3 regions of the Undibacterium sp. FW305-107 genome follow, and region 1 is predicted to be linked to each of the others. Evidence: predicted binding sites of a transcription regulator. Region 1 holds the regulator's gene; each other region holds the start of a gene.
The links. The regulator FliA, encoded in region 1, starts transcription of late flagellar genes. The targets are predictions, from matches to a motif close to CTAAAGTTTNNNNNNNNNNNGCCGNTA.
Positions count from the first base shown of each region.

Region 1 (10,062 bases):
ACGGGTAATGGAGTTGGCCGTCGCACCCGCGCCAGCGATCAGGACACCATCAACAGTGGCAAACACGTCCCACTCAATCGTGACAGGCGCAGTAGGTGGCGTCGCAATATTGTCTACCTTGACAAAAAATGACTGAACAACGTGTGAGTTACCCAAGCTGTCAAACACAGCAAGGGAAGTGGAACTGTTATAAGTAGTCGGATCAGTCGCACTAAAAGCGATAGGTGTAATGACAGGCGGAATCGTAGCTGGCAATTGCGTACCAGGAACAAGTTTGCGCGAATCCAGATTCATGACCGCATTGATCAGCGTTGACTGTGCAGGCGGAATATCTGCAGTATTGATGTTGATGGGAGCAGCAGCACCCGTAGACAGTACGCCTGCGGCATTGGCTACATAGCCCGTCAATTGCGCACCCTGCGCATTGACGATATTGCCAAGTTTATCCAGTTGGAACTGACCGTTACGTGTATAGGTGACAGCACCATTGGTCGACATGCGGAAGAAGCCGCCGCCATTAATTGCGATATCGAGGGGATTATTCGTCGTCGAGATATTACCCTGCGTGAATTGCTGCACGACACCCGATACTTTAGTACCAATACCCACAGTACCTGCAGAAGAGCCATTAAGTGAATTGGCATAGACATCGGCAAATTGCGTCTGTCCTTGCTTGAAACCCACGGTGCTGGCATTGGCAATATTATTACCAATCACATCCAGGGATTTGGAAGCAGCGTTAAGTCCACTCAGTCCTTGTTGAAAACCCATGATATTTCTCCCTTACTTAGGCTAGTTCGTCGTTACGCATTACTACAGGATTTGATACAGGATTACTCCAAGGATCAATAAATTTGTCTTACGTCATTCATACTGACATCACCAATATTTGGCAGGCTGAGCTTCAAGCCCTGAGAGCTTGAGGTAATGCTCGATACCACACCAAATGCCAGACTGGTCGCATCCAGTTTTTTGTCTGCCGCATTGGCGACAAACTCGAATTTATAGGCGCCATTGGCGGCTGTCGTACCAGCGTCGGTTTTACCATCCCAGGTCAGGGTATTCACACCTTGCGGCAAGGCACCCAGAGTCATTTTTCTGACAATCACGTCCGAGCTGTCACGTATCACCACTTCAACATTGCTGGCAGCCTGCGGCAATTCAACGCCGTAAATACCCTTGCCTTCCGTGACTATCATGGAATTGCCTGGTGCGATCACGCCGTGGCCTATCATGCTGGCGGCCTGCAGGTTTTGTCCGCTCTGGAAACTGGCGCTCAGGGCAGTCACCGATGCATTCAACTTATCGATACCAGAAACTGTAGACAATTGCGCCAATTGACTGGTCACCTGGGCATTGTCCATAGGGTTCAATGGGTCCTGGTTCTTGAGCTGGGTTACCAGCAAAGTCATGAAGGTGTTTTTGGCATCTTCTGTCGAATTTGCCGAGGCTTTTGCCCCGTTCATTGTCGCCAGCAATGCTGGATCAACGGTACTGCTTTGTACGCCACTGGTAGCCATGATCTATTCCTTCAAGAAATCTTATTGCCCTAAAGTCAAGGTCTTCAGCAACATGGTTTTTGCTGCATTCATGACTTCTACATTGTTTTGATATGAACGTGATGCCGAAATCATATTCACCATTTCTTCCACCACATTCACATTTGGCATGGCGACATAACCCTTTTCATCCGCCATCGGGTGTTTTGGGTCATACATCAGTTTAGGCGGATTAGTATCTTCTACAACCTCATTTACCTTGACGGCGGTAGACGCAGTGCCTGCCACGGGCACTGCACTGAAAACCACCTGCTTGGCTTTATATGGCGTACCGTCTGAACTGGTGACACTGTCGGCATTGGCCAGATTGCTGGTTACCACATTCAGGCGCTGTGACTGCGCACTCATGGCTGATCCGGCAACATTGAAGACATTAAAGAGTGACATGATGATTATCCTTGTATCGCTGCCAACATATTCTTGATCTGCATATTGATAATGGTCAGGCTGGCTTCATAACGCAGGGCATTGTCGGTAAACTGATTACGCTCCACATCCATATCAACAGTATTACCATCGACGCTACCTTGTACTGTGGGGCGGTATTGTGGCGTCATGCCTGCTACGCTACCCGGTGTGTCGATGTGCTGGGCTGCGGTCTTGCTCAAGGCTGTCGGTGACTGGTTCAGGTTTTGCCCCAGGGCATGGCTGAGTGCGCTGGAGAAATCAATATCCTTCGCCTTGTAATTAGGTGTGTCAGCATTGGCAATATTGGATGCCAGCAATTGCTGACGCTGCCCCCGGACTGACAAGGCAGTCTCGTGGAATTTCAAAAAGTCATCTAATCTGCCAACCATCTTTCTCTCCTCTGCCACTGTGCTTTACTCATAAGGCACACAAGGGTTTTCTATACCTTGCATCTTATTCGCCACAGGACAAGTTTGATCAGGCAAGCAGAAAGGGAAAAGCCCGTTTATTCAAGCATTCAAAAAAGCCTGTGAATCCTAAAATAGAGTTCAGAACAATCCAGGCAGGAAACATGATGAAAGCCGCAAAGAAATTAAGCAGAATCGTCAGCAAGCAAGTTTTGACACTATCGCTGCTCGGCTTCACATGCCTTGGTCAGGCGGCACCTGCAACCCAGGCCCAGGACACTGCACAGTTGCGCCAGATTGCACTGGACTTTTTGACACTACAGGCATCAGGCCTGAGCAATGAAGTAGTGGTGAGCGTGGGTGAGGTTGATAAACGACTCAACTTGCAGGCTTGCGATAATCCCAATCCCTATCTATTGCCAGGCAGCAAGCCATGGGGCAAAGTGACCCTGGCGATACGCTGTACTGCACCTGCCCCCTGGCTGGTTTATCTGCAGGCAAATGTACAAGTCACGGCGGATTATTATGTTGCAGCCAACGCCCTTACTCATGGGCAAGTCATTTCACTAAACGATTTAAGCAAGCAAAGAGGCGATATCTCAAAATTGCCAGCCGGTGTCATCACTGCTCCTGAGCAAGCGATCGGTAAAAGCATGCAGGTTTCCATGGCCTCTGGCAGCGTCATGCGTCTGGATGCCTTGAAGAGTCCTGCCGTAGTTCAACAGGGACAATCTGTGCGGGTAGTCAGCAATGGGCCTGGTTTCCAAGTAGCAACAGATGCCATTGCGCTCAATAACGCAGCAGATGGGCAGATTGCCAAGGCCAAAACCAGCTCTGGACAAACCGTCAGCGGTGTTGCCAAGAATGGTGGCATTATAGAAATAGTTTACTGATAGCAAGATATTTAGCCTATAGAATTAAATGTATGCAATATTTTTTCACAGTAAGGTTAAAGTTTAAAATTACACAGCCGATAAACTGGATGTAGATGTTTGTAAGTCCCACACTAGAGGGTATCGCTGTGAAAATTGATGACGCACTGAATAAGACCGCGGGGCTACCAGTAAGCCCGCAACAGGCTCGCACGGAAAAACCCGCGGAAACTGCGGCACCCGTGACGAATTCGTCGAAAGTACAAATTTCGACCCTGTCCACACAGTTGCAAGCCTTGCAAAGTACGCAGGCCAGCAATGCTGTGTTTGAGACGAAGAAGGTGGAAGCGATCAAGCTGGCCATTTCCGAAGGACGCTTTCAGGTGAATTCGGAAAAAGTCGCTGATGGGCTTCTGGAAACAGTTAAAGATTTGCTCAACGCCAGAAAACGCTAAAATGAACGCAACAAGTTCCGGACACGCTGCCATTCAACAATGCCTGCAGGAAGAAGTGAGCGTCATGTCGTCGCTCGCCGAGTTGCTTAAGCAAGAGCAATCTGCACTGGTTGAAAGCGATATTGTCCAGCTCAATGACTTTACCCAGAGCAAGGGACAACTTGTAGTCAAAATGACGGAACTGGAAAAAAAGCGTAACAGCTTTTTGAGTGAACTTGGATTTAACGCTGATATTGACGGCATGCAAGCTTATTTGCAGCAAGCCGACGATGCCCAGACTGTCGCCAAACACTGGGATGCGCTACTACAACTGACTGTGCAAGCCAAAGAAGATAATCGCACCAACGGTTCACTGATTAACCGTCGATTGTCGCTGAATCAGGCAACCTTAAATCTGCTGCAACAAAATACAAATCAGGCTGGGTCCATGTATGGCCCAAATGGTCAATCGACTGTCAAAAGCACGCCAGGTAAAGGCTATATCGCCACCTAAGACTGACGTGACACTTTGTCATGCGTCTGTCCTCGCCCTTTCCGGGCAAACCTCAACGAATTTAAGGCCTCACCGCAGTTTGAGGCAAGGAAGCTGCGGCTGGCCTTGCAGCTTGTGCGGGCAATGATGTTGCAGCAGGCGCAGATGCTGGCACTAAAGGCACTTCTACTACGGGCTCTGGCAAGACTGCCAGTATGGTGACAGATACACGCCGGTTCCTGGCTCTCCCTTCTGGTGTCTCATTGTCGCTCACTGGTAATTTCGCCCCCTGCCCTACTGCTGTCACCCGGTTTTCATCGACACCGTTCTCTGTGAGCAAACGGGCAACGGTACTGGCTCGTACGGCAGACAATTCCCAGTTAGAGGGGAAAATAGAGTTTTTGATAGGCAGATTATCGGTATGGCCTTCTACCTGTATCGCATGGGTATCGATCTTGAGAACACCGGCAATGGCTTTCAGCGCCTGTATGGAATCGATATTCAGACGCGCATCACCCGGTGCAAACAAAAGGCTGGCATTAATTTCTATGGTGATACCACGGCTGGTCTGGGTCACCCTCACCTTGCCTTCGCGCACCAAAGGCTCCAGCACGGTCAGGATGTCCTTGGCCATGGTGGTCATTTGCGCTCTCTCCTTGCGCAAGCCTTCGCTGATGCGGTTTTTGACCAGCGGCAAAGGATCAAGTTTGATTTTTTGCTCAACTGGCGCGTCAACAGGCTTGGGATTAACCGTCATAACCTTGCCAAATGCACCAGTCAGCGAATTTGACAAGACCCGGTACTTGCCCTCATTCAGCGAGGATATCGCATACATGACGACAAAAAAAGCAAACAGCAAGGTAATAAAATCCGCGTAAGAAACCAGCCACCTCTCATGGTTTTCTGGTTCTTCGTGGTATTTTTTTCTTGCCATAAGTATATTTTCTCAGTCTAGCCTTAGTCTGGCATTACCTGGTAGCCTTACCGTCAGTTGCGATGATTGGTCAGTCTTTCTTCCACCACACGCGGGCTGTCGCCCAAAGCGATGCTATAAAAAATATCAGACAACATTTCACGCCGCGTCACTTCTCGGCCTATGATTTCTTTCAGCTTATGGCTGACTGGCAAGAACAATAAGTTGGCCATGCCCACACCATAGATCGTGGCAACAAAGGCAACAGCAATACCACCACCAAGTTTGGATGGATCACTAAGGTTTTCCATCACGTGTATCAACCCCAGCACGGCACCCAGGATACCTATGGTCGGGGAATAACCACCTGCTGCTTCCCAAATTTTAGCGGCCTGGCGCTGCTCCATTTCATAGAGCGATATATCGACATCAAGTATGTCTTTCAGGCGTATCGGGTCTATGCCATCAATCACCAGACGCAGGCCCTTGCCTATGAAGGGATCGGTCGAAGCGTTCATATAACGCTCCAGACTCAGAAAACCTTCGCGTCTGGCGACCACGCTCCAGATCAGCGCATCCGCGACATTTTTTTTGCTGCTGTCCGGCGGTTCAGACACCACCCAGCGCAGCATGCGCACACCGCGCATAAAGGTATTGAGCCTGCTTTGCAACAGCACTGCACCCAGGGTACCAATCACCACAATCACAAAAGCAGCAGGTTGCACCAGCGAAGACAGGCGCCCACCTTCAATCAACTGTCCGCTGACGATGCCTAACACCACCAGTATCAAACCAACTATGCTAGCCCAGTCCACGCTTTCTCCCTTAAGTATGCCCTGAGCCTGGCCACAGCCTGACTATGTAATTGTGAGACGCGTGATTCTGACACCCCCATCACGGCACCGATTTCTTTAAGATTTAATTCCTGCTCATAGTACAGACCCATGAGCAGTTTCTCTCGCTCTGGCAGACTGTCTATCGCGCCGATGACAGCATCGCGGAAGTCGTCATTCAGCAAATCCTGTAGCGGATCGCCAGAAAAATCCGAGCAATAATGATCGAGAAAATGTTCCTTGGTATCTGAATCATGAAAGTCTTCGTAGTACACGAGTTGATGCCCGCCACTGTCAGTGAGCAGGTTCTGGTACTCTTCCAGGCTGAGCTTGAGCGACTTCGCCACTTCGGTTTCCAGTGGTGGTCGCCCCAGCTTTTGCTGCAACACATTCATGGCATTTTCTATCTTGCGCATGTTCTGGCGCACGCCACGCGGCAACCAGTCACTACTGCGCAATTCATCCAGCATGGCACCCCGTATGCGTTGCACCGCATAGGTTTCAAACTGTGCTCCATGGGTGTCTTCATAGCGGTTAACGGCATCCAGCAGGCCTATCATACCGGCCTGCACAAGATCGTCTACCTCCACACTGGGAGGCAGGCGCGCCTTCAACTGGTAAGCCAGACGCTTGACCAGGGGCGCATGCTCCCTTAAAAGGAAGTTTTTATCTGATTTTCCGCTAGCGGTGTACATTTTTTGATTACATTCCGAGACCGACACCCAGCTCAGGGACTCCCTCTAAACATAATGTGGAACGCGCGGTCTTCGCCAATTGTTCAGCCAGCCGGGAGAATGCCAGCGAAGCAAGGGCTTTAGGAAAAGCATCAATCACAGAGCGTCCCAAATGTGCAGCCTTTCTTACATGTTCATCTTCCGGCACATTGCCGACGTAGTGCAGTGGCACTGCCAGATAACGGCTGGCCGCCTGCGCCATATTTGTATAAATCAATCTCGCCTCTTTTTCCGATGCACCGGACACTAAAATACCATAACCACGCCTGCCAAGCCGATTGCTCACTCGCTTGATCAGGCCATAAGCAGCCTTGATCATGTCGGGATCAGCTGAAACCTGTATTACTAGTTCGCTGTCGTCCAGCGTCGCCAACGGAAAACTGTCATCCAGATTGATCTCGCTATCCACGATGACCAGATCAGCACGGTTCGCCGCCACATCAAACACTTTGGACAATTGCCGCGTATTTTCTGGCGGCAGCCATGCATGGCGCGCCAACATCGTCACCGACAAGCCGGAAGCAACCAATTTCACTGCTTCCTTCATTGTACGCTGTTGTTTCGCTACATCCAATAAGGTCTGATCAAGGTTGGCATTCAACCATGCGCCAACACTATTCTCTGATGAACGAGCGTCCACCATCAACACCTGGTTACCCTGACGTGCCAGCGACACCCCCAGATTGACCAGCATGCCGCTTTTTTCATCTTCCCTCAATGCTGACAAAAAGGTAAACACTCTTGGTTTTGGCCCAGCCAGCATGCGGCGCAGGCCTTCAGCCTGATCGAAACTAGCCAAGGGACACCTCCTGACCAGCACGTCCTGATGCCTGTGCAGCCGTGACTGCACCAGCCATCAGCAGAGGCAATTCTTCATCGAGATAACGGAAAGCGGCCGTTTCGCGCTTGAGTTTGAAAGCACGGTCTATCAGATACAGCTTGTTGGCAATATGCAGGTCTTCCGGCACACGCTGGCCACTGGCAACGTAATACACCATAAGCTTCTGGCGTATCGCAATATCGAGTGCGCCACCTATCGTCGCTGCCTCATCGAGCTTGGTCAAAATGCAACCTGCCAGACCATTCCCCTGATAAGCACGCACCACTTCACTCAAGGTTTCACCTGTCGATGTCGCATTCAGGCACAGCAAGCGCTTCACCGGAGTGTCTGTTCCTGACAACATCGCCACTTGCTCAGTCACCATTTTGTCGCGCTGACTGACACCGACTGTATCGATCAGCACCGTATGCTTGTTCTTGAGCTCGGACAAGGCAATGCGCAAATCAGCCTCATCCTTGACGGCATGCACCATCACACCCAGGATTTTGCCGTAGATACGCAATTGTTCAAAGCCGCCGATACGATAACCATCTGTAGTAATCAATGCCAGCTTGGAGGGGCCATGGCGCATGACGCAACGAGCAGCCAGCTTGGCCGTAGTCGTAGTCTTGCCTACACCTGTAGGGCCGACCAGGGCATACACGCCGCCCTTTTCCAGCATTTCATTTTCATTATCGATAGTGGACAGATTGCGTACCAGCACATTCTTGATCCAGTCCAGGCCATTCTCAACCTTGCCAGTTTCTGGCAGTTTTTCTACCAGATAGCGGGACAGGCTGGCGCTAAAGCCAGTAGCCAGCAATTCACGCAGGATTTCTGCTTTTTGCGGCTGGCGTTTTTGCGTCTGCGTCCATGATATCTCTGCCAGTTGCGATTCCAGCATACTGCGCATGGAGCGTATTTCTGACATCACATCATTGAGTTCATTGGCGCTCACCGGCGCTTCGATTTCACTGGTGAAAGCAGATGCGCTGGTCACAGACTTGAAAGTCGGCACACTTGCAGGCGCGTCCATGGAGCGTTCAAAAGCACGCGGCCTGATGACAGCATCCTCTGGCTGGAAACGCGGCGCAAAGCGCGGCACTTCAGGTACCGGTGCCTCATCACTGGAAGCTGGCTCAATGGCGCTGATGGCTTCATCGGCCATCGCCAGAATCTCCACCTTGCCGCCCACATTACGGTTCGACAGGATCACGGCATCCGCCCCCAAAGCATCGCGCAGCATGCGCAAAGCTTCGCGAGAAGTATTCGCGGTAAATTTTCTGACGTTCATGATTGACCTCCGACCAGACTGGTGACTCTAATGGTTTTTGTTTCAGGTACTTCTGCGTGTGACAGGACTTTGAGTTGCGGCAAATTGCGGCGCAAGAAGCGCGACAGCAAGGCACGTAATGGTGCTGGCACCAGCAAGACTGGAGTCAGGCCCATTTGTTCCTGATGCTGGGCTGCAGCCTCGGTCTGGCTCGCCAGGGTATCGGCCAGACCAGGTTCTATGCCAGAACCATCAGCACCGCTGGTTTGCAGGGCTTGCATCAACAGGCGTTCAAGGCGGCTATCCAGGGTCATGACCGTCATCTCATTCCCGGTCGGGAAGATTTGCTGGACGATGGCACGACCCAGTGCAATCCTGACCTGCGCCGTCAGCTCATTGGCATCCTGGGTATGCATGGACTGCTCGGACAGCGTCTCAATGATGGTACGCATGTCACGGATATGCACACCTTCGATGAGCAGGTTCTGCAATACTTTTTGCAGGATGGACAAAGGCAGGGCTTTTGGCACCAGTTCTTCCACCATTTTTGGCATGTCTTTCGCCAGATGATCCATCAACAACTGTACTTCCTGACGACCCAGCAATTCAGCCGCGTGACTGGTGATCAGGTGATTCAAATGGGTAGCGATAACGGTGCCGGAATCAACCACGGTATAACCCATGGCTTGTGCCTGTTCGCGCATGGCAGCCTCTATCCAGACCGCAGGCAAGCCAAAGGCAGGATCATTGGTGACAGCACCAGGCAAATTGCCAGTCACCATACCCGGGTTGATGGCCAGATACTGACCACTGAGCGCTTCACCGGCACCAACTTCAACACCTTTCAGGGTAATCCTGTAAGCCGAAGGTTTCAGTTCCAGATTGTCGCGGATATGGACAGGTGGCGACAAAAAACCAACTTCCTGGGCGAATTTTTTGCGTATGCCTTTGATACGGCGCAAGAGTTCGCCACCCTGGTTCTTATCTACCAGTGGGATCAGGCGATAACCAACTTCCAGGCCCAGGGTATCGACAGGCAAAATATCTTGCCAGGTCGCTTCTTCCATTTCCTGACCGGCATTAGCAGGAGCTTCGACTTTTTCTTCAATGACCGGAGGCATCTGGGCGCGCTTGTTCAACAAATAGCCGCCGCCACAAAGCACTGCTGCCAACAAAATAAAGGCGATATGCGGCATGCCGGGTATCAGGCCCATGCCACCTATGATGCCGCCGGTGATGATCATGACCTGGGGCTTGGCAAACAGCTGTCCTATCAACTGCCCACTGATATCCTGGTCACTGGCTACACGAGAAAC
Region 1 covers NZ_JBYTAV010000008.1:85,915-95,976, reverse strand. The annotation lists gene flgE (flagellar hook protein FlgE) at 1-771, opposite strand, end outside; gene AC3WQT_RS18390 (flagellar hook assembly protein FlgD) at 846-1,520, opposite strand; gene flgC (flagellar basal body rod protein FlgC) at 1,542-1,946, opposite strand; gene flgB (flagellar basal body rod protein FlgB) at 1,952-2,356, opposite strand; gene flgA (flagellar basal body P-ring formation chaperone FlgA) at 2,539-3,267, shown strand; gene flgM (flagellar biosynthesis anti-sigma factor FlgM) at 3,396-3,701, shown strand; gene AC3WQT_RS18365 (flagella synthesis protein FlgN) at 3,703-4,194, shown strand; gene motD (flagellar motor protein MotD) at 4,256-5,107, opposite strand; gene AC3WQT_RS18355 (flagellar motor protein) at 5,161-5,901, opposite strand; gene AC3WQT_RS18350 (RNA polymerase sigma factor FliA) at 5,883-6,614, opposite strand; gene AC3WQT_RS18345 (MinD/ParA family ATP-binding protein) at 6,622-7,452, opposite strand; gene flhF (flagellar biosynthesis GTPase FlhF) at 7,445-8,767, opposite strand; gene flhA (flagellar biosynthesis protein FlhA) at 8,764-10,062, opposite strand, start outside.

Region 2 (10,062 bases), on a different contig from region 1:
CTACCCCCATGCCCAGCTCTACATAAGTCTTGATGACGTCTGCATCGATGGCTTCAAGCAAGATATCCGGCTTCAGATTACGGATCTGGAAGGCATGGTCTATTTTGCTGCGTCCGGCAAAGGCAGCATCATAGGTAATCAATGAATAATTGGCAATTTCTTCGAGACTGACGTTCTTCAATTTCAATAAGGGATGTTCAATCGGCACGACAACGACATGCTCCCATTGGTAACATGGCAAGGAAATCAAACCATCAAATCCGGCGATGGCCTCAGTCGCAATCGCAATATCAGCCTGGTCACGCATGACCATTTCGGCAATTTGCTTTGGATTGCCTTGCAACAAGGACAATCTGACCTTGGGGTATTTTTGCATGAAGGCCTGCACCACCTTGGGCAAGGCATAGCGTGCCTGAGTATGGGTAGTGGCAATGGTAAAGCTGCCGCTGTCTTGCGCCGCGAATTCCTTACCTATGCGCTTAAGCCCGTCAATTTCTTGCATAATCAGCTCAACCGACTTCAACACCGCCCTGCCCGGTTCAGTAAGGCCACGTATGCGTTTACCATGACGGGTGAAAATATCGACGCCCAACTCCTCTTCAAGTTCAATAATTGCCTTGGAAACACCGGGTTGCGATGTAAATAAGGCCTTGGCAGCCTCAGTCAGATTAAAATTCTGTCTTACAGCTTCGCGTACAAAGCGCAATTGATGTAGGTTCATGGGTAGTTTTTTTGTAAAGGCGAGGATAATCTCTTATGCAATTAGACCTAGGTTAGCATCGTTTGATATGCATGCGCTAGTATATAGACCCTGAGCCAAGAATTCCATGTTTCCACCAATTACAACATGCACAAATCATTATTACTGGTAGTTTTCAGTCTTTTCACTTGTTTGATAACATCATCTCTTGCATCTGCAGAAAGTATTACCGTCCAGGGGCCGCAGCTCAAGAAACCCAAAATTTGCCTGGCATTGTCTGGTGGCGGTGCACGTGGCTTTGCCCATGTGGGCGTACTCAAGGTACTGGAAGAATTGCATATCCCTATAGATTGCATCGCTGGCACCAGTATGGGCGCAGTGGTTGGTGGTTTGTATGCAGCCGGTTTTTCTGCCAGTGAAATTGAAACCCGTCTTGATGCTTTGAAGCTCAACGATATCGCTTTAGACAGAGTAGAAAGACGTTATCTGCCGCAAAGCGTCAGGGAGGAAGATGAACAATACCCTCTCGGTGCCACACTGGGCCTGAGCGCGAATGGCGTGCGCCTGCCCGCGGGCGTAGTGCAAGCCAGCCAGTTTCTGGAAATCTTGCAAAACTGGACTGCCCATCTACAGCCTGACATTGATTTTGATCGTTTGCCCATCCCTTTCCGCACGCTGGCAACAGATATGGAAACTGGCAAGATGGTGATCTTTACCAAAGGCCCCTTGCATAAGGCCATACGGGCCAGCATGGCAGCCCCCGGCGTATTCGCCCCTATAGAAATAGATGGCAAGTTATTGTCCGACGGTGGCCTGGTCAGGAACCTGCCCGTCGATATCGCCAGGCAAATGGGTGCAGACGTCGTGATCGCCGTCAACATAGGTACGCCACTGATGCCGCGCGACCAGTTGCTCACCCTGTTCAATGTCAGCCAGCAAATGGTCAACATTCTGACCGAGCAAAATGTAGAGGCACAAAAAGCCCTGCTCGGCCCCAATGATATCTTGATAGAACCAGGTCTTGGCAACATCACATTCATGGATTTTGCCAGATCAAAAGAAGCCGTCAAGGTAGGTGAAAAAGCGACTCATGAACTGGATGCCAAGCTGCTGACCTTAAGTCTGCCACCAGAAATGTATGCAGTCAGACATGAGATACGTTTGAACCCACAATTACCGCCAATCAAAATCCAGTTTGTCGATATCACCACCAATGGTGCAGTACCCGAGAGTGATATACGCCGCCAATTGAACATACGGACAGGCACAGAATACAAGGCGGAAGACATCAATCGCAAACTGACCATACTGAATAATGCCCGCGAGTTTGACAGCGTCAACCATGAACTGATCGAGCGCGATGGTGAATACGGCATACGGGTGAATGCCTATGGCCGCAACTGGGGTCCGCACTTCCTGCGCTTTGGCCTGGCCTTGTCCAGCGGCTTTGAAGGTGCTGGCGGCTTCAAGCTGCAGGTTGGCCACCGTCGGCCATGGCTTACTGATGGCGGCCTCGAATGGCGTAATGATCTTGAATTTGGTAACAGCATTAAATATCACACCGAATTACGCCAGCCTGTGTTTGAACGTGAAGGCATGTACCTGGCACCGTTTGCAGAAATAGGCCAGAACACCAGGAACTTATATAGCGGCAATACCCGTATTGCAGAATACAACTTCCGCAGTGACAAACTGGGCCTGGACCTCGGTTTTCGCATAGGGGAACAAAGCATACTCGGTGAAGCCAAACTGGGTTTGAATTTCAACCATTACCGCGTGCGCCCTAAAATCGGTGGCTATCTGCTGTTAAACGAAGATGGCAGCGTGAAAGTTGAATCCCTGCCCAGCGCTGATTTACAACAATTTGGCCTGAAGTCGGCTGTCGTCATAGACCAGCTCAGTGATGCCAGCTTCCCCCGCTATGGTTACAAGGTGGATGCCAGCGCTTTTCTGGGCACCAGTGACACCCGTAAAAATTTCCAGGAAGTGGCCATCAATACTACCTGGGCCAATAGCATCAATAACCATAGTATCAACCTTAAATTGAACGCGGCTGGCCTGTTCCAGAAAGGCACGGATGTACGCGGGATAGGTTCTACCCTGGGTGGCTTCCAGCAATTATCAGCCTACCAGCCAGATCAGTTCACCGGCGACTTCATGGTCTATGGCAGCGTTACATATCTGCTGCGTGCAGTAAAGTTTGATCTGGCAGGACAAAGCCTGTTCCTTGGTACTTCGCTGGAAGCGGGTAATGTCTGGAACAGGGGTGAAGATATTTCGTTCAAATCACTGCGCAAGAGTGCCAGCCTGTTTGCAGGTTTTAATAGTTTTATCGGCCCTATTTACCTGGGCTTTGCAGTAGGGCAAAGTGGGGCAAAAAATGTCTTTTTCCAGTTGGGGAGGCAATAAAAAAACGCGCTCAATTTTCTATCAATTGAGCGCGCTTCCAAGTATTCACAACTGGATTTTAACCGCCATAGGCATACACAAATTTTCCGCCCTGTATCTTGCCCATGACACGTGAACGCTGGTCCAGGCCTACATGGTCGCTTGCACTCATATTGATGACACCCTGAGGCACGACCAGGTCTTTGGTGTTTTCCAAAGCAGTGCGCAAAGCCTGTCTGAAAGCCTTGCTACCTGGCTGTGCGGTTTTCAAGGCAACCGGAATTGCATTCGCCAGCAACATGTACGCGCCCCAGGCATCACCGGCAAATTGCGTCGTTGTGCCAGCACCATAGACTGCTTCATACTTGCGCACAAACTCTGTGGAGATTTTTTTTACTGCATGCTTTTCAGGCAGTTGCAGTGCCACTACTGCTGGACCAGTAGGGAATAAAGTCCCCTCAACATCCTTGCCACCCAGCTTCAAAAATTCCTGGCTGGCGATGCCATGGGTCTGGTAAATCTGCGACTTGTAACCACGCTCTATCAGGGTCTTTTGCGGCAAGACCGCTGGCGTACCAGAACCGGCAATCAGCACTGCATCTGGCTTTGCTGCCATCATTTTCAAGACCTGGCCCGTGACGCTGGTATCGGTGCGGGCAAAACGCTCATTGGCGACGATCTTGATATGCCGCAGTTCAGCCAGTTTGGAAAACTCACGCCACCAGCCTTCCCCATAAGCATCGGCAAAACCGATGAAGGCCACCGTCTTGACACCATTATCAGCCATATGCTGAGTCAGGATCGTCGTCATATGGGTATCATTTTGTGGCATCTTGAAAGCCCAGGCACGTTTGACATCCATGGGTTCAACAATGCTGGCCGATGCTGCCAGGGTGATCATGGGTGTTTCGTTTTCTGCCACGGTTTCCAGCATTGCCAATGCACTGGGTGTGGTATTCGGGCCGACGATGATATCGACCTTTTCTTCGGTGATGAGCTTGCGCGCATTCTTGACTGCATTGCCGGGGTCGCTGGCGTCATCCAGCATGATGTACTCAATTTTTTTGCCACCAATTTCTTTAGGCCAGAGCATGATGGCATTTTTGGAAGAAGCACCGATAGCCGCTGCCGGCCCAGTAGTGGACAGATTGATGCCCACCCTGATTTGTGCCTGCGCTATCACACTACCCAGACTCAGGGCCGCGATGACAGCGCCACGCAGGGAATAAGAAAAGATCAAAGACATGCGATGACTCCAAAAAATTATGGGCGGGATGCGCAATTTGCAAACCGCCACAAACCGTCACAAACCAACTCAAGCAATTAAAGATGTGACTCAACTACGCTTTGATCAATCGCTCCAAAAATGGATTTGCCGTTTTTATCCAGCATCTCTATCTTGATGCTGTCACCGAATTTCATGTACGGCGTCACAGGCTCTCCCACGGCAATCATTTCCAGCGCGCGTTTTTCTGCGATGCAGCTATAACCCTTGCTGGCATCCTTGTTCGACACCGTACCAGAACCGATGATGGTGCCTGCCCTGGCATTTCTGGTCTTGCACAAATGCGTGATCAGTTGTGGGAAAGAAAACACCATATCCACGCCGGCATTTGGCTGGCCGACCAGCATGCTATTCATGCTGGAGCGCAGAGCCAGATTGACTTTGCCGTCTTTCCATGCTTCACCCAGCTCGTCTGGCGTCACTGCAACTGGTGAAAAGCTGGATGCCGGTTTGGACTGGAAGAAACCAAAACCTTTTGCCAGCTCAGCCGGTATCAGGTTACGCAGGGACACGTCGTTCACCAGCATCAGCAAGCGTATGTGCTCACCCGCATGCTGTACCTTGACGCCCATGGGCACATCACCTGTAACAACTGCAATTTCACTTTCAAAATCTATACCCCATTCTTCTGAAGTCATGACGATGTCATCGCAAGGGCCGATAAAATCATCACTGCCGCCCTGATACATCAGGGGGTCATGCCAGAAGCTTTCTGGCATCTCGGCATTTCTGGCTTTGCGCACGAGTTCTACGTGATTAACGTAGGATGAACCATCAGCCCACTGATAAGCACGCGGCAAGGGTGCCATGCAGTTTTTTGGCTCAAACTCAAAACTATAGGCTGCCCGGCCAGAATTCAGGCGGTTATATAATTCTTCAAGCTGGGGCTGAATAAAATTCCAGTCATCCAGGGCACGCTGCAAAGTCGGAGCGATGCCATCCGCAATGGCTGCCGTCTTTAAATCACGGGCAACCACCAGCAATTGCCCATCCCTGGAACCATCTTTCAATGTTGCAAGCTTCATAATTCCTCAATTTGATCATGTTTTCTCCGATTTTACCTGAAGGGTCTGTCTAATTTGTCAGGAAACTGACAACCGCGACGACTAACAAGCAATTTACTTAGCAGAACGGCGCAATTTTAGGTATGCTAAAACCTAAATTCGCTGTTGCTGCCCCCCTAAAAACTGATCTGTACAGGAATCATCACCATGAACTTCAGTAACTTTAAAATCAGGGTACGTCTCAGCTTTGGTTTCGGCCTGACCTTGCTCACCATGTTGCTCATGGTAGTCATCAGCGTGGTAAGGTTGAATGAAATCGCTGACCGGAATAGAGAAATTCTCGAAGATGATGCGGTGGGAGTGACCAGTGCCCTGGAAATGTCAGCCCTGATACAGGAAAATGGCAGTCGCACGCTGGAGTTATTTATTACACCAGATCAGAAAGCCCGGACAAGTCAGTATGCTGCCATTGATGCAAACAAGAAAAAAATAAACGCCCTGCTTGACATCTCAAGAAAACTGGCCCTGGCACCGAAAGAAAAAGAAGCGGTTGAAAAACTGGTCGCTTCCAATGCAGCTTTTGTGGCTGCTTTCAGCAAGACCGGTGACCTGATCGAGCTGGATCAAAAAGATGAAGCCATCGCCATGATGGGGAAATCCACCTTCCCTGCATTGAAACAATCCCTGATCGACATAGATAAACTGAGTGCGATACAAAAAGAAGACATGAGTGCCAATGGTGAAGCAATCAAAGGCATCATCATGTTTTCTCGCAACCTGATGATCATACTGGGCATTATTGCCTTCCTCATCAGTGCGGCCTTTGCTGCATGGATTTCACGCTCGATTACCAACCCGCTGGATGAAGCCGTCAAAGTCGCCACCAAGGTGGCCAATGGCGATCTGACCGGCCGCATAGAAGTACGCTCACGTGATGAAACCGGGCAATTGCTGAGCGCCCTCGCAGATATGAATAACAGTCTGGTCATGACCATCACCCAGGTGCATAGCAGTACCGAAATGATCTCCACGGCTTCTGGCGAGATCGCCTCCGGCAATGCCGATTTGTCCAACAGGACAGAATCACAGGCTAGCTCGCTGGAAGAAACCGCTTCGTCGATGGAAGAACTCACTTCCACCGTCAAACAAAACGCCGACAATGCACGCCAGGCCAATCAGCTTGCAATCTCTGCTACCGAGGTTGCTACCAAGGGCGGGCAAATCGTTGGCCAGGTCGTCAATACGATGGGGTCTATCAAGGATAGTTCGGGCAAGATTGTTGACATCATCGGTGTTATTGATGGCATTGCCTTCCAGACCAATATCCTGGCATTAAATGCAGCAGTAGAAGCCGCCCGTGCCGGTGAACAGGGCCGAGGTTTTGCCGTGGTGGCCGCCGAGGTCAGGAACCTGGCACAGCGTAGCGCCAGCGCCGCCAAGGAAATCAAGACCCTGATCGACGACTCGGTAGAAAAAGTTAATCTGGGTAATAAACTGGTTGATGAAGCTGGCCTGACCATGGATGAGATTGTCACTTCCATCAAACATGTGGCCGACATCATGAGTGAAATCACTGCTGCCAGCCAGGAACAAAGCGCCGGGATAGAACAAGTCAATCTCGCCATTACCCAAATGGATGAAATGACGCAGCAAAACTCTGCCCTGGTTGAACAGGCTGCAGCTGCCGCCGAGAGTATGCAGGAGCAGGCTGGCGCACTGGCACAGGCGGTGAGTGTATTCAAGCTCGATGCCGTGGCAAAAAAATCACCTGCTCCCACCGTCAGCAAGGCAAGCAAGGTGAGTGGAAAATCACCGCATAAAACCGCAGTAGCTCCTTTAAAAATCAGCAAGGCGCCAACAAAAGAAGCAGAAAAACCTGCCAAAAAAACGTCCAGCATGGAAAAGCCAACTGCAGCTACCAATGATGATTGGGAAGAGTTTTAAACGGTATTTAATCGCCTACGCAAAAACAGCTCCGGAGTTGAACCCGCGGAGCTGTTTTTACTTGTCCTGTCAGAGCATATTTACACCGACAGATCCACTTGCTGCAAGCTATGTGCCTTGCCATCTTCGCTCAACCAGATACCAGAAGATCGAATCTGTCCATTAGACTGATTTTGTGCATTTTTTAAATCGAAGTCAGTGCTGGCATTACCGAGATATAGTGCACCGACATTGGCCTGCTTCAGGGTCTGCAATTGATCATGACCGGCACCATCCTTGGTCCACACTTTCAATTTCTGGTAGATTGCATCGCTTTCATCTATCCAGTGATTGCCATCACTGTCATAAGCGGCCAGTTCAGAAAAGCCATTCCCGGTACCGGGGCCAAATAGTTCACTGCCATTATTGATCTTGCCATCATTGTTTTTATCCAGTGCCAAAAAGCCAGCGCCCTGAACGAAAGAGATATTTTCTTTCTTGCCATCGCCATTCAGATCAAAGGCAAATTTTTGCGAGGTCAATTGCGCAGAATTGCCAGAGAAATTAATAACCAGGGGATCAACTTTTTTAGCGTCACCAAGGCGGATATTGGTATTGCTTTCTTCGTGATAGCTACGGCTTAATTCAAACGACAGATCAAAACTGATTTCCTTATTATCTGCAGTGACGATTTTTCCTGTGGCATGAAAAGAAGTCTGCTCCGTCTCTGTGTAGGATTGATGTCTGTCTATCTCTACGCCCCAACCTTTCTGTGCTGGCTGCGGATTTTGTGCTGTGCCTTCTGCCGGTGGCTGGGCAGGCTGAGCGGCTGCTTGTGTTGCCGGTGCGGTGGTATCTGGCTGCACATCAGCGCTACTCAGGGAATTGATTTTCTTGCCGGTCATGAGCTCTATGATGTATCTGATCAGGCGTATACGCGGGTCATTTTCGGCTTCATCTGTGGCTTGTTGAACTGCATCGGTTGGTGCAGCAGAGCTCGTCGGAATTGCTGGCGGCGCAGGTGGCGCAAACTGTGCAGCCTTGCCGGCATCAGAGATTTGTACATTGCTGGATGCATTCCTCAAATTCGCCGGGCCATTAGCGTTCCTGCCTTCAAAATCGGGGCGCTCCTTACCTATCCATGCTCGTAACTTCTCCTGCGTTTCCAGAGTCGTGGTGGCAGCGTGTTGTGAAGAAAGGGAAATATCCGAGGAAGCAATTTTCATGATGCGCTCCAGCCTTGAGCTGTCAATGAGAAAAACCTGGAACGCATATCGAGGGCGTGACCATTTTTTATGCAATAGTCTGTCCCTCGCATACAAAAAAGGACGCGACCACGCATGGCTTGCCAGCCCGATATCAGTTCCATCCGCACGCACTTCGGAATTGGTGAATCATCAAATGGAATATGCGTGATCTAAACAGATAACGGTCAAAGTTCAAAAAGCTTTATGAAAAAATGCCAGATAAACCGTTTTTTATTTAAAGAAGATTCCGCTCATGGGAACTGCCATACGCACACTAAGGTCATAGCAAACTTGTGCCCGCACAGTGGTATGCTTGCAAACTATTTTATTTCAATATTCTTTAGGAAACTCTTATGCTTAAGTTGCGCTTATTATCAAGTGTTCTTATTTCTGCAGGTTTGATCAGTTGCACCAGCGTCATGGCCGCAAATGACAATGCCAGGACGACAAATAAGCATGCTGCAGCTGCGCAATCCGGGCAGCAAGAAATTACGCAAAATACGCAATTAAGCCGGCACCTGAGCCAGCAACTAAATAAGCTGGCTGACGAATATTATGAAAAACAAACCGCTTTTGACCCCATAGGCGCCACTTATAACGGTGACACCCGTTATGACGACAAACTGCCCTTGACGCTGTCTGCATCGGTCAGGGCAAAACAACTCGCCATGTGGAAGGATATTGCCAGCAAACTGGCGCGCATCAAACACGAGCAATTATCAGCGGCCGATGCTGTCACCTACGACTGCCTGGACTATGAACTCAAGTCCAACCTGGAAATGGCCAAATTTGATGGTCACCTGTTACCAGTCAATCAAATGGACAATCTGCCTGTCACCCTGGCCCATTTTGCGTCTGGACAAAGCGCACAACCCTTGAAGACCGTCAAGCAATACGAAGTCTTCTTACGCCGCCTGGCGCAATTACCGGTATGGATGAACCAGGCCACAGACAATATGCGGGAAGGTATGAAGCGCGGCATCGTCTTGCCAAAGGCACTGGTCAATTCTACCCTGCCCCAGTTTGCGCAACTGGTGACCGATAAGGTGGAGGATCATGCCTACTTTGCGCCAGTCAAGAATTTTCCAGACAATTTCAGTGAGGCAGATAAGCAACGCCTGAGCAAGGCATACAAACAGGCGCTGACAACTAAAGTCTTGCCTGCATTGCGCCAGTTTAATCAATTCCTGTCGCAAGATTATCTGGCTGCCAGTCGCAGCAGCAGTGGTTTTGGTGCCTTGCCGGGTGGCGACACATGGTATCGAGCACTGGTACGCGACCAGACCACGACCAATCTCGAACCGGAAACCATACATGCCATAGGTTTGAAAGAAGTGGCACGCATACAAAATGAATTTGTCGCCCTGGGTCCAAAACTGGGCTACACCGGTGATCCGGTGGGCTTGCCTGCCTGGATAGATACGCAAAACCAGTATCGTCCCTACAAGACTGAGGCAGAAGTATTGGATGGTTACCGGCAGATAGAAAAAATGGTCAAGGCCAAATTGCCAGAAC
Region 2 covers NZ_JBYTAV010000002.1:69,757-79,818, reverse strand. The annotation lists gene AC3WQT_RS04375 (CysB family HTH-type transcriptional regulator) at 1-721, opposite strand, end outside; gene AC3WQT_RS04370 (patatin-like phospholipase family protein) at 893-3,109, shown strand; gene AC3WQT_RS04365 (ABC transporter substrate-binding protein) at 3,168-4,334, opposite strand; gene AC3WQT_RS04360 (fumarylacetoacetate hydrolase family protein) at 4,412-5,398, opposite strand; gene AC3WQT_RS04355 (methyl-accepting chemotaxis protein) at 5,585-7,321, shown strand; gene AC3WQT_RS04350 (SPM autocatalytic domain-containing protein) at 7,402-8,526, opposite strand; gene AC3WQT_RS04345 (DUF885 domain-containing protein) at 8,901-10,062, shown strand, end outside.
Region 2: the regulator FliA is predicted to act here: its motif matches at 8,727-8,753, upstream of AC3WQT_RS04350 (SPM autocatalytic domain-containing protein).

Region 3 (10,062 bases), 270 kb from region 1:
AGATGCAGTGACGCCATTAATTTTACCTGCAACATCAACGCCAGCCGTTCCGGCCAGCGAGGTGCCAGTCAATGAAGCTGCGCCTGTTCCTGTGCCATCGGCCAGCGTGACGTTGGATGCACTGCCGTAGCGAGTGGATTGCAATTGCAGAAAACCACTGCCATTGATGGTTGCAACTACGGTCGAACCATTATCTTTGAATATTGAATTGCCATTGATCGACGTCTGTATCAAAGTGGCGAGTGCGGATGAGGTATATGAGCCGGCAGCCAGGGATACCGATGCGGTTTTACCATCCAGTGTGACATTGACTGTTGTGCTGGCTGCAATCGTTGTATTGCCGGTAGTCAGGTCAAGATTTCCCAGCAGACCACCTTGTGTGGCAATCGCGGAGACTTCAACAGCATAAGAACCTTGTTGCGAAGCGCTGGTTGAGCTGCTGTAGCTGATCAGGCTGTCTGTGGCTTTACCAACAGAGGCAAACAAACCGCTGATTTCACTGTAATTAGTGTTTAACGCACTCTGTAATTTACTTGAATCTATCGCCAGGGTGCCGTCTTTTTGAAAATTGATACCTATGCTGGCAAGCGTCGTGATATTACCACCCAGGCCATTCACACCTGCGGTCAGGGTAGAGCGAATCTGGCTTTGTACATTGCGGGCAGTCGAATCACCAATCAGGATGCCGCCTTTTTTGGTATTTGCATCATAGCCAGTCAGGTTCTTTAATGTGGACTGCAGATCGTTATAGCCTTTGACAAAGCCATTGATCGCGGACTGGATGCCACTGGTATTGGTGGTAAGTGTCAGTGAGGTTGTGCCAACCTTGCCAACATTGAGGGTGGTGCCCTGAATCGCACCAGTGACTGCATTGGAGGCACTGGAAATGGAAATGCCATTGACGGTCAGTGCGGCATTTTGCGCAGTCGTTGTTTCCGTCAGGTTTTGTGTACCGGCAGGGTCGTAATTTAGCAGGTTTTGAATCGCTGCATCACCGGTAGCACTGATTTTCAGGCTGGATGCAGCCCCTGTTTTACTGGAATTAAGCACCAGATGGTAAGGTGTTGCGCTGCCATCGCCAACGATAGTCGCATTGACACCCACATTGGCGGCATTGATCGCATCACGTATACCTTGCAGTGAATTATTGGCGCCATCAATAGTTACCGTGCCGGTTGCCTGACCAGCGTCCTGGGTAAATGTAGAGCCACTATAGACGCCATTGGTGGCGCTACCGCCGGTAATGGTGCCAAACTGGAAGCTGATGGTCGTGCTGGTTCCGCTACCGATGCTGGCTGTGGTACTGAGTTGACCTGCACTTGAAATAGTTTGCGCCTGGGCAAGCTTGCTGACGTTGATATTGTAGCTGCCCTGTGTGCTAACACTGGTCGTAGTTGCCGAGACTATCGAACTATCTCCAGAACTGGCAGTCAGTGTCTGGAAAGTCCCGAGATTGCTCAGGCCGGTCACATTCGATTGAAAAATGCCAAGCGCACTATTGAGTGAGCCGTAAGCGGACAGCTTTGCTTGAAAGCTGGCTTCTTTTTTGGCTAATGTAGTCAGGGGTTGGCTTTCAACCTGCATTAACTTTGTAATCAGGCCATTAACGTCAAGATTTGCGCCTATGCCTGTTGATTGTATGCCCACGTTATTCCCCCTTGTCAGACCGTACTGTACTAAATTATCGGCTAAGGCAAACTAGACTTTAGAGGGGAATTTACCTGCCAATTTAAAATTTAGCCCAAAAAGGCCATATTTGTGAATTATGCTTGCTGTTTAATTAATAGTCCCTGCAATTTATCGAGTGAGCGAGAAATTTCAAGAGCTTCTTCTGAGGGAATCTGACGCAATACTTCTTTGGTTTGCTGGTCAACAACTTTGACCACGACACGATTGCTGTGCTCTTCAACACTAAATTCCAGGTTCTGGGACAGTGCTTGGATCGTTTTGTTGATATCGTTGACTGCTTTCGTCACTTTCTCTACTTCGGGTGGGGAAGTAGCGGACGAAGTCGCTTTGACAGCATCAATGGTTTGGGTTACAGCAGCAGATGACTTGTGTACCGTAGCGCCAGCATCTGAAGCAGGTATGCGGTCATTGATCAGTTGTCCTGATTGAGAAGCACTCCCTATCGATCGGATGTCCATGATCTTTTCCTTCAAGAAAAATACCCCTGACCAAAAATTTGGTCAGGGGGACATGCTTTAAGCTTAAGTATAGACCTAATTTACATAAGCCTACTGTTATTAACCACGCAACAGGGCCAGAACACCGTTAGGCAAGGCATTTGCTTGAGCCAGAATCGCAGTACCGGCTTGTTGCAGAACCTGACCACGTGTCAGTGTAGCAGTTTCCTGAGCGAAGTCTGCATCACGGATACGGCTGCGGGATGCTGTCAAGTTTTCAGAGTTAGTGTTCAGGCTTTCGATCGCAGAAGAGAAACGATTCTGATAAGCACCCAGAGAAGCGCGGGAGCTATTGATCGATTGCAAGGCCGCATCAATGGTCGTCAGCGCGGCGGTGGCCCCGGCAGCAGTACCCAGATTCAGTGAGGATACACCAGCACCGACTGTTACTGTGGCAGAAGTGAAGCCACCTGTCAGATTGGCTGCTGTCAAACCAGTGCCAGTACCGTTAGCCAGAGTGATACCTGCAGAGCTGGTAGAAGTCAGGGACAGTGTCGATGTGCTGACATCAGTTGCGCCAGTTGCCGATACAGTAATACCTGTGTTGGCGGCGGCAGCAGCAGCATTTGTGCTGGCTGTTACAGTAACGTTGCGGCCATCAGCAGCAGCCAGTGCAACTGCACCAGTTGTTGTATTGAATGTAGCTGTAACACCTGTTTGTGTACTGATTGCATTAACCGCTGCAGCAACTTGAGCACCACGTTGAGCACCGGAAGTCGAAGCGCTCAAGGCACCCAGATTCACGCCGTTAATAGTGATGTCGCCGGAAGCAATCGCTGTTGCAGATGTGCTGGCTGTACCTGCAACTGTTGTGGAACCTACAGTCGCTGTAACGCCTGTGCTACCGCTGATCGCATTGATTGCTGCTGCTTTTGCGATACCGCTGCCTGTGGAGTTGGAGAAAGATACGCCGTCAGCAGCAGATGCGCCAACCTGGAAGCCGTTGATGGACAGGTCACCAGCAGCCAGAGCTGTTGTAGTAACTGCACCGGCACCGGCTACTGTAGTAGCGTAGCTGGAAGATGCACCAACACCCAAGGCGCTAGATTTTGCGCTGGAGATGGAAGCGATACTGATTTGGTCGTTTGCTGTACCGTTAGCACCAACTTGGAAAGTTTGTGCTGTGAAGCTACCGTCAAGCAGGTTCACGCCGTTGAAGTTAGTGTTGCTGGCAACGCGGTTAATTTCAGAGATCAACTGACTTGCTTCGTTGTTCAGAGCTGCACGATCAGAAACGCTGTTGGAGCCGTTGGCAGATTGTACGGCCAGATCACGGATACGTTGCAAGTTGGCACCGATTTGTTGCAGTGCGCCCTCAGCGGTTTGCGCCAGAGAGATACCGTCGTTTGCATTACGAGCAGCTTGATTCAAGCCGCCGATTTGTGAGGAAAGACGTTCGGAAATCGCCAGGCCAGCAGCATCGTCTTTTGCGCTATTGATACGCAAGCCAGAAGACAAACGTTGGAGGGACGTATTCAGAGCGGATTGAGATGTGCTCAAATTGCGTTGCGCATTCAGCGAAGCAATATTGGTATTAATGACAGCCATGGTGATTCTCCTTACCTAAGTTATACAATTTTGGCGTAGTAGCCTGAAACTTTGGTCTTTCGTGCTGACTATTGGACCGCCGTTGTAAAGGGTATCGGTAGAGACTAAAAAAGTTTTAGCGTGTTTCTGAAAATAAATCTTATTTTTTCTGCTCAAGTTTTTTTACTCTTTCCGCTTGTCGGCGCTTTTTTTAAATACTTTAGGGTCTAATTTGATTTAGTTTTCAGGCTTTATTTAACACATGGAAACAAAATCATTAGTTATAAAATAAGCCTGAGCATGATGGTTTCTGGTATTTTCCGATTTAAGCATGCAGTTTTATTCATTTTGCTTGGTTAATTTGTAAGCCAAATGAAGTAATTGTAAAAATAATTAATGATAAAAAAATCTTACCCAGGGACTGGTCATGGCAAAAACAGGTTTTGATGTGCGAAAAGCAATGCGCGAAGTTCATAAACTTTTTGATTCCGGCGCCCTGCTTGATGCAAAACAGGTTTGCCTGAATATCGTCAGGCATTTTCCACGACATGCTGAAGCTTTGTATGCGTTGGCCAGAATTGCTGGTGACACAAATGAGTGTGACGAAGCAATGGGCTATCTAAAACTGGCCTTCGACGTCATGCCACATTTCCCCGACAACAGGAAGATTGCTTTCGGCATATTTAATAAGTACTTATTGGCGAAGCAGTATGCTCAATTGGAAGAAGCTAGTTTGTGGTTGTCGTCTTATTTGCCACGCGATGGCATTGTTTGGGATTATCTTGGTGTCGCCAGAATAGAACAAACTAAATTCCCCCTGGCTTTTGAAGCCTTAAGCAAGGCAGTTACCCTGTTACCAAATAACCCCCATATTCTTGTGAATATGGGGAATGCGTTGATTTCTCTTGAACGCTGCGCTGACGCTATTGTTTATCTTGAAAAAGCATTGTTAATACAGCCAGATATGGTGGTGGGGCTTAATAATCTGGGTAATGCACTGCGCTTTATTGGTAAAACAGAAGAGGCGATAGCGAGTATATCGAAAGCAGTTCAATTGAATCCGGGCTTGCCTTACCTGTTTAATAATCTTGGTCTGGCTTATCGCGAGCATGGCATGTACAGCGTCGCCATTGAACAATACAGACATGCATTGCAGCTACAGCCTGACTTGGCACAGGTCTATCCTAACCTGATTGATGCACTGCGTCAGAACGGACAGGTGCAGGAATCCATAGAATGTGGCCAGCATGCCCTGACGATTACTCAGGATATACCTGAAATATGGGGTGCCTATGGCGATACCTTGCGCGAAGCGAATCATTTGGATGCAGCCATTGAAGCCTATATCAAGGCTCTTTCCTTCAAGCAGGATGCGCAATCATCGTTCAACCGGAAAATTTACACTAACCTGTTATTTTGCCTGAATTACCACCCTGATTTGACACCGGAAGTGATTTATAACGCCTACCATGAGTTTGATTTGCGTTTTACGGCACCACTCAAAACGACATGGAGGAAATTTGAAAATGCCCGTTTGCCAGGCAAGCGACTCAAAGTGGGGTATGTGACACAAGCTTTTTATAATCATGTTTGCAAGTATTTCCTTCTGCCATTGATAGAGGGGCATGACAAAGAGCAGGTTGAAATATATGCCTATGCAAATCCACCTTTCGAGGACGAGGTTACTAGCTATTATAAAAAGCAGGTAGACCATTGGGTTCCGACCCGGGATATGACCGATGACGTGCTTGCAGAGCGCATTCGTGCCGATGGCATCGATGTTCTGGTGGATGTGGCAGGGCATACCAACGGTAATCGCTTGCCGGTATTCGCACGCAAACCTGCGCCGGTTTCTTTACACTGGCTGGAATACGGCTACACAACCGGCTTGAGTGCTATTGATTATTACTTGACTGACAAGCCTACAATTACGGACAATTGCGCACATTTATTTTCTGAGAAAGTCTGGTGCCTGGATGGCCCTGCCTATGTTTACAGACCAGATACACGAAGGGCAGAGCTGACACCGTCACCTTTCGAAACAACCGGTTTGATCACCTTTGGCAGTTTGTCACGTTCTACCAGGATAAATCATCGTGTTGTACGTGTCTGGGCGACGATACTGGACGCAATGCCAAATTCGCAATTAATGATTAATAGTGGTGACTTTAAAGATCCGCAAGTACAAGAAGAAATGGCATCACGGTTCATGCGCTATGGCATAGACAGGTCGCGTTTGCATATAGGGTTCAGTACGCCATCCTGGGAGGTGCTGAAACATGTGGATATTAGCCTGGATTGCTTCCCGCATAATTCGGGAACGACCCTGCTGGAGTCTTTGTATATGGGCATTCCCTTTATCTCGCTGGCGGACAGGCCCTCAGTTGGCCGTATAGGTGCGAGTATTCTGACTGCAATCGGGCATGAAGAGTGGCAGGCTTATACTGAAGATGAATATGCGCAAAAAGCGATCATTCTTGCGCATGATCTGGATGGCTTGCGTAGTTTAAGGGCTGGTTTGCGTCAGGAAATGGAACAGTCATTACTCATGAACGAACCCGCTTTTGCCCGTTCAGTAGAAAAAGCTTACCGCCAGATGTGGCAAATTTATTGTGAAGGACATCAAGAGTGAAGGCAGTTATTTTAGCTGGTGGCCTGGGTACCCGTATTTCTGAGGAAACCCACCTCAAGCCTAAACCAATGATAGAGATTGGAGGGCATCCCATACTCTGGCACATCATGAAGTCGTATTCGGCGCATGGCGTGAATGAATTCGTTATTTGTTGTGGCTACAAGGGCTATTTGATCAAAGAGTATTTTGCCAATTATTTCTTGCACATGTCGGATGTAACCTTCGATATGCAAAATAATAGTATGGAAGTACACGAACACCATGCCGAACCCTGGAAAGTTACTCTGGTAGACACCGGAGAAGACACCATGACAGGGGGGCGCCTGAAGCGCGTCGCCCGTTACTTGCAGGGGGAGGAGGCATTTTGTTTTACCTATGGCGACGGGGTTGCGGATCTGGATATTGCTGCCTCTATCGCTTTTCATAAGCAGCATGGAAAGCTGGCTACAGTTACAGCGGTCCTCCCGCCTGGGCGTTATGGTGCACTTGAGCGTGATGGTAACCAGGTGGCGGGGTTTATCGAAAAACCTCGTGGTGATGGTGGTTGGATCAATGGCGGATATTTTGTGCTCTCTCCCAAAGTACTGGATTTCATCGAGAATGATAGTATTAGTTGGGAAGCTGCTCCTCTTGCTGAATTGGCACAACGTCAGGAGTTAATGGCCTTTGAGCATGGAGGATTCTGGCAACCCATGGATACTTTGCGCGAGAAAAATCTGCTGGAAGATTTGTGGCAATCCGGGAATGCACCGTGGCGAGTATGGTGAATCACACTCCAAAAATAGGCATGGTCGACACCGCGTTCTGGCGCGGGAGGCGTGTCTTGCTGACAGGGCATACCGGTTTCAAGGGGGCCTGGTTGGCACATTGGCTGGCCGGTATAGGCGCCACTGTACACGGCTTGGCTTTAGCGCCGACAACCCAACCCAGCCTGTTTGATTTGTTGAATATTAAAGACAAGATTCACAGCCACATTGGGGACATACGTGACTTTCATGCCGTCGCGGCAGCGGTGGATGCATGTCAGCCAGAGTTTGTATTCCATTTGGCAGCACAGGCATTGGTACGCGCAAGTTATCGTGAACCCCTGACGACGTTTGCCAGCAATATCATGGGCACAGCAAATGTGCTGGAGGCAATTCGCGGTCGTAGTGACGTAAAGATTGCACTGATTGTGACGACAGATAAAGTCTATCGCAATCTCGAACAGATGGCACCCTATCCAGAAACGGCTGAATTGGGCGGACATGATCCCTACAGTGCCAGCAAAGCTGCAGCAGAATTGGTATTGGCAAGCTATCGTGCTTCATTTTTAGCCGGGCAGGGTACTGCAGTACTGGCTGCCAGAGCCGGTAATGTGATTGGTGGCGGTGACTGGTCAGAGGATCGCTTATTGCCCGACGCAGTAAGGGCATGGCATAGTGGGCAAACTTTGCAGATTCGCCGTCCTGATTCTGTCAGACCATGGCAACACGTGCTGGAACCGCTTTCAGCATATCTTTGCCTTGCACAATATGCATATGTCAATCCTCAGGCCAGCCACGCGTGGAATATCGGCCCCGATGATGCTGCCAGTGTCAGAACCGTTGTTGAACTTGCACAGGCGGCCTACGGTCGCGGGCTGACTGAGTTTGCCACTGATATTACAGGTCCACATGAAGCAGGGTTATTGGCTTTGGATGCCAGCAAATTGAAGCAGACCTTAGGAATAGCACCACGCTGGAATCTGGAACAGGCGGTCAGTCGCAGCATGCACTGGTACCGTGATTTTGCGCTGGGACAGCAAGCTGAGATATTGTGCGATCACGATATTGCATCTTTCATGACAGGTAATGCATGATACAAAGTTCCGCTTCTGGTCGATTTGATTTTTTACCCACGCCTGTCGATGGCTTGTATTTGTTGCAAAGAAAAGTCTTGGGTGATCAGCGAGGTTATTTTCAGCGCATGTTTTGTGCAGAGGATTTGGCTGAATTGGGTTGGCATGAGCCAATCGCGCAAATTAATCATACGTATACATCATTAAAAGGATCAATTCGCGGCATGCACTTGCAATTACCTCCCAGTGCAGAAATGAAGTTAATCACCTGTATGAAAGGCGAGGTATGGGATGTTGCAATTGATTTGCGCGCTGCATCGGCCACTTTTTTAAAGTGGCACGCCGTATTGCTATCGCAAGCGAATCAGCGTTCGTTTTTAATACCTGCCGGTTTTGCCCATGGGTTTCAAACCATGTCGGATGACGTTGAGATGCTATATTGTCATAGTAAATCCTATGCACCTGTGAGTGAAATGGGATTAAATCCCTTTGATGCCCGGTTGGCAATAGAGTGGCCTTTGGGCTTGACCGGGATATCGGATAAGGATCGCAACTGGCCCATGTTAAGCAAAGAATTTCAAGGAGTTATTGTATGAAGTGCCGGCATTGCGCTCATGAATTGACGCAAACCTTTCTCGATCTGGGCTCAGCCCCGCCATCGAATGCCTATTTAAAACCCGAAGCGCTAAGCCAGGCTGAAACTTGGTTGCCTTTGAAATTGATGGTTTGTGACGCTTGTTGGCTGGCGCAAACACTGGATTTTACAGGACGTGAAAATCTATTTGACGCTGACTATGCCTATTTCAGTTCCTGCTCTTCAAGCTGGTTGGCCCATGCGCAGAAATTTGTTGATGCGATGCGCCAGGATTTCGCCTTAGGTTCGCAAAGCCTGGTGATGGAAGTTGCAGCGAATGATGGATATTTATTGCAGTATGTTCAGGACGCAGGTATTCCCTGTTTCGGTGTGGAACCAACTGCCAGCACTGCTGCAGCTGCCAGAGCAAAAGGCATCCACATTATAGAGCGCTTCTTCGGTGTAGAGTTGGCCCAGGAAATAGTGGGGCGTGGCCAACGTGTCGATTTGTCGGTAGCAAATAATGTATTGGCGCATGTGCCTGACATCAATGATTTTGTTGCGGGCTTTAGCCTGGTCTTAAGTGAACAAGGTGTTGCCAGTTTTGAATTTCCGCATTTGCTGAATATGGTAAAGCAAAACCAGTTTGATACGGCATACCATGAACATTATTCTTATCTGTCGTTGCATGCTGTAAAGACTGTTTTTGCAAAAAATGGTTTGCATGTTTTTGATGTGCAAGAGTGGCCAACGCATGGTGGTAGCTTGCGTGTTCTTGCACAGAGAATGGACATCAGATATCGCGAAGAAAAAGCAAGCGTTGAGCAGATACTGCTAGCCGAACAAGCTGCCGGTATTCTGAGCGTGGATTTTTATGAGATGGCGCAAGGAAAGGCAGAGTCAGCCAAATTTGCACTACTGGAATTTTTGCTCAATGCAAAGCGTGGCGGGAAACGTGTCGCCGCTTATGGTGCAGCTGCCAAAGGCAATACTTTGCTGAACTTTTCTGGCGTCCGGCCTGACCTCTTGCCTTATGTGGTGGATATCAACACTCATAAGCAGGGTAAATTCATGCCAGGCAGCCATATACCTATTGTCGACATCCATCATTTACTGGCAGATAAGCCCGATTTTGTCCTTATTTTGCCATGGAATTTACAGGCTGAAATCATGCGGGATCTGGCGCAGGTAACAACCTGGGGTGGGCAATTCGTTGTCGCCATCCCTCAATTAACCGTGTTGTAAGAGACGCAGTATGATAGAAATTCATCCGGATGCGCGTGTTTCGAAACTGGCCGATATTGAAGATTCAGTCCGGGGTACG
Region 3 covers NZ_JBYTAV010000008.1:353,480-363,541, forward strand. The annotation lists gene fliD (flagellar filament capping protein FliD) at 1-1,647, opposite strand, end outside; gene AC3WQT_RS19570 (flagellar protein FlaG) at 1,764-2,147, opposite strand; gene AC3WQT_RS19575 (flagellin N-terminal helical domain-containing protein) at 2,247-3,734, opposite strand; gene AC3WQT_RS19580 (O-linked N-acetylglucosamine transferase, SPINDLY family protein) at 4,141-6,345, shown strand; gene rfbF (glucose-1-phosphate cytidylyltransferase) at 6,342-7,112, shown strand; gene rfbG (CDP-glucose 4,6-dehydratase) at 7,076-8,185, shown strand; gene AC3WQT_RS19595 (dTDP-4-dehydrorhamnose 3,5-epimerase family protein) at 8,182-8,760, shown strand; gene AC3WQT_RS19600 (methyltransferase domain-containing protein) at 8,757-9,983, shown strand; gene AC3WQT_RS19605 (acyltransferase) at 9,994-10,062, shown strand, end outside.
Region 3: the regulator FliA is predicted to act here: its motif matches at 3,911-3,937, upstream of AC3WQT_RS19575 (flagellin N-terminal helical domain-containing protein).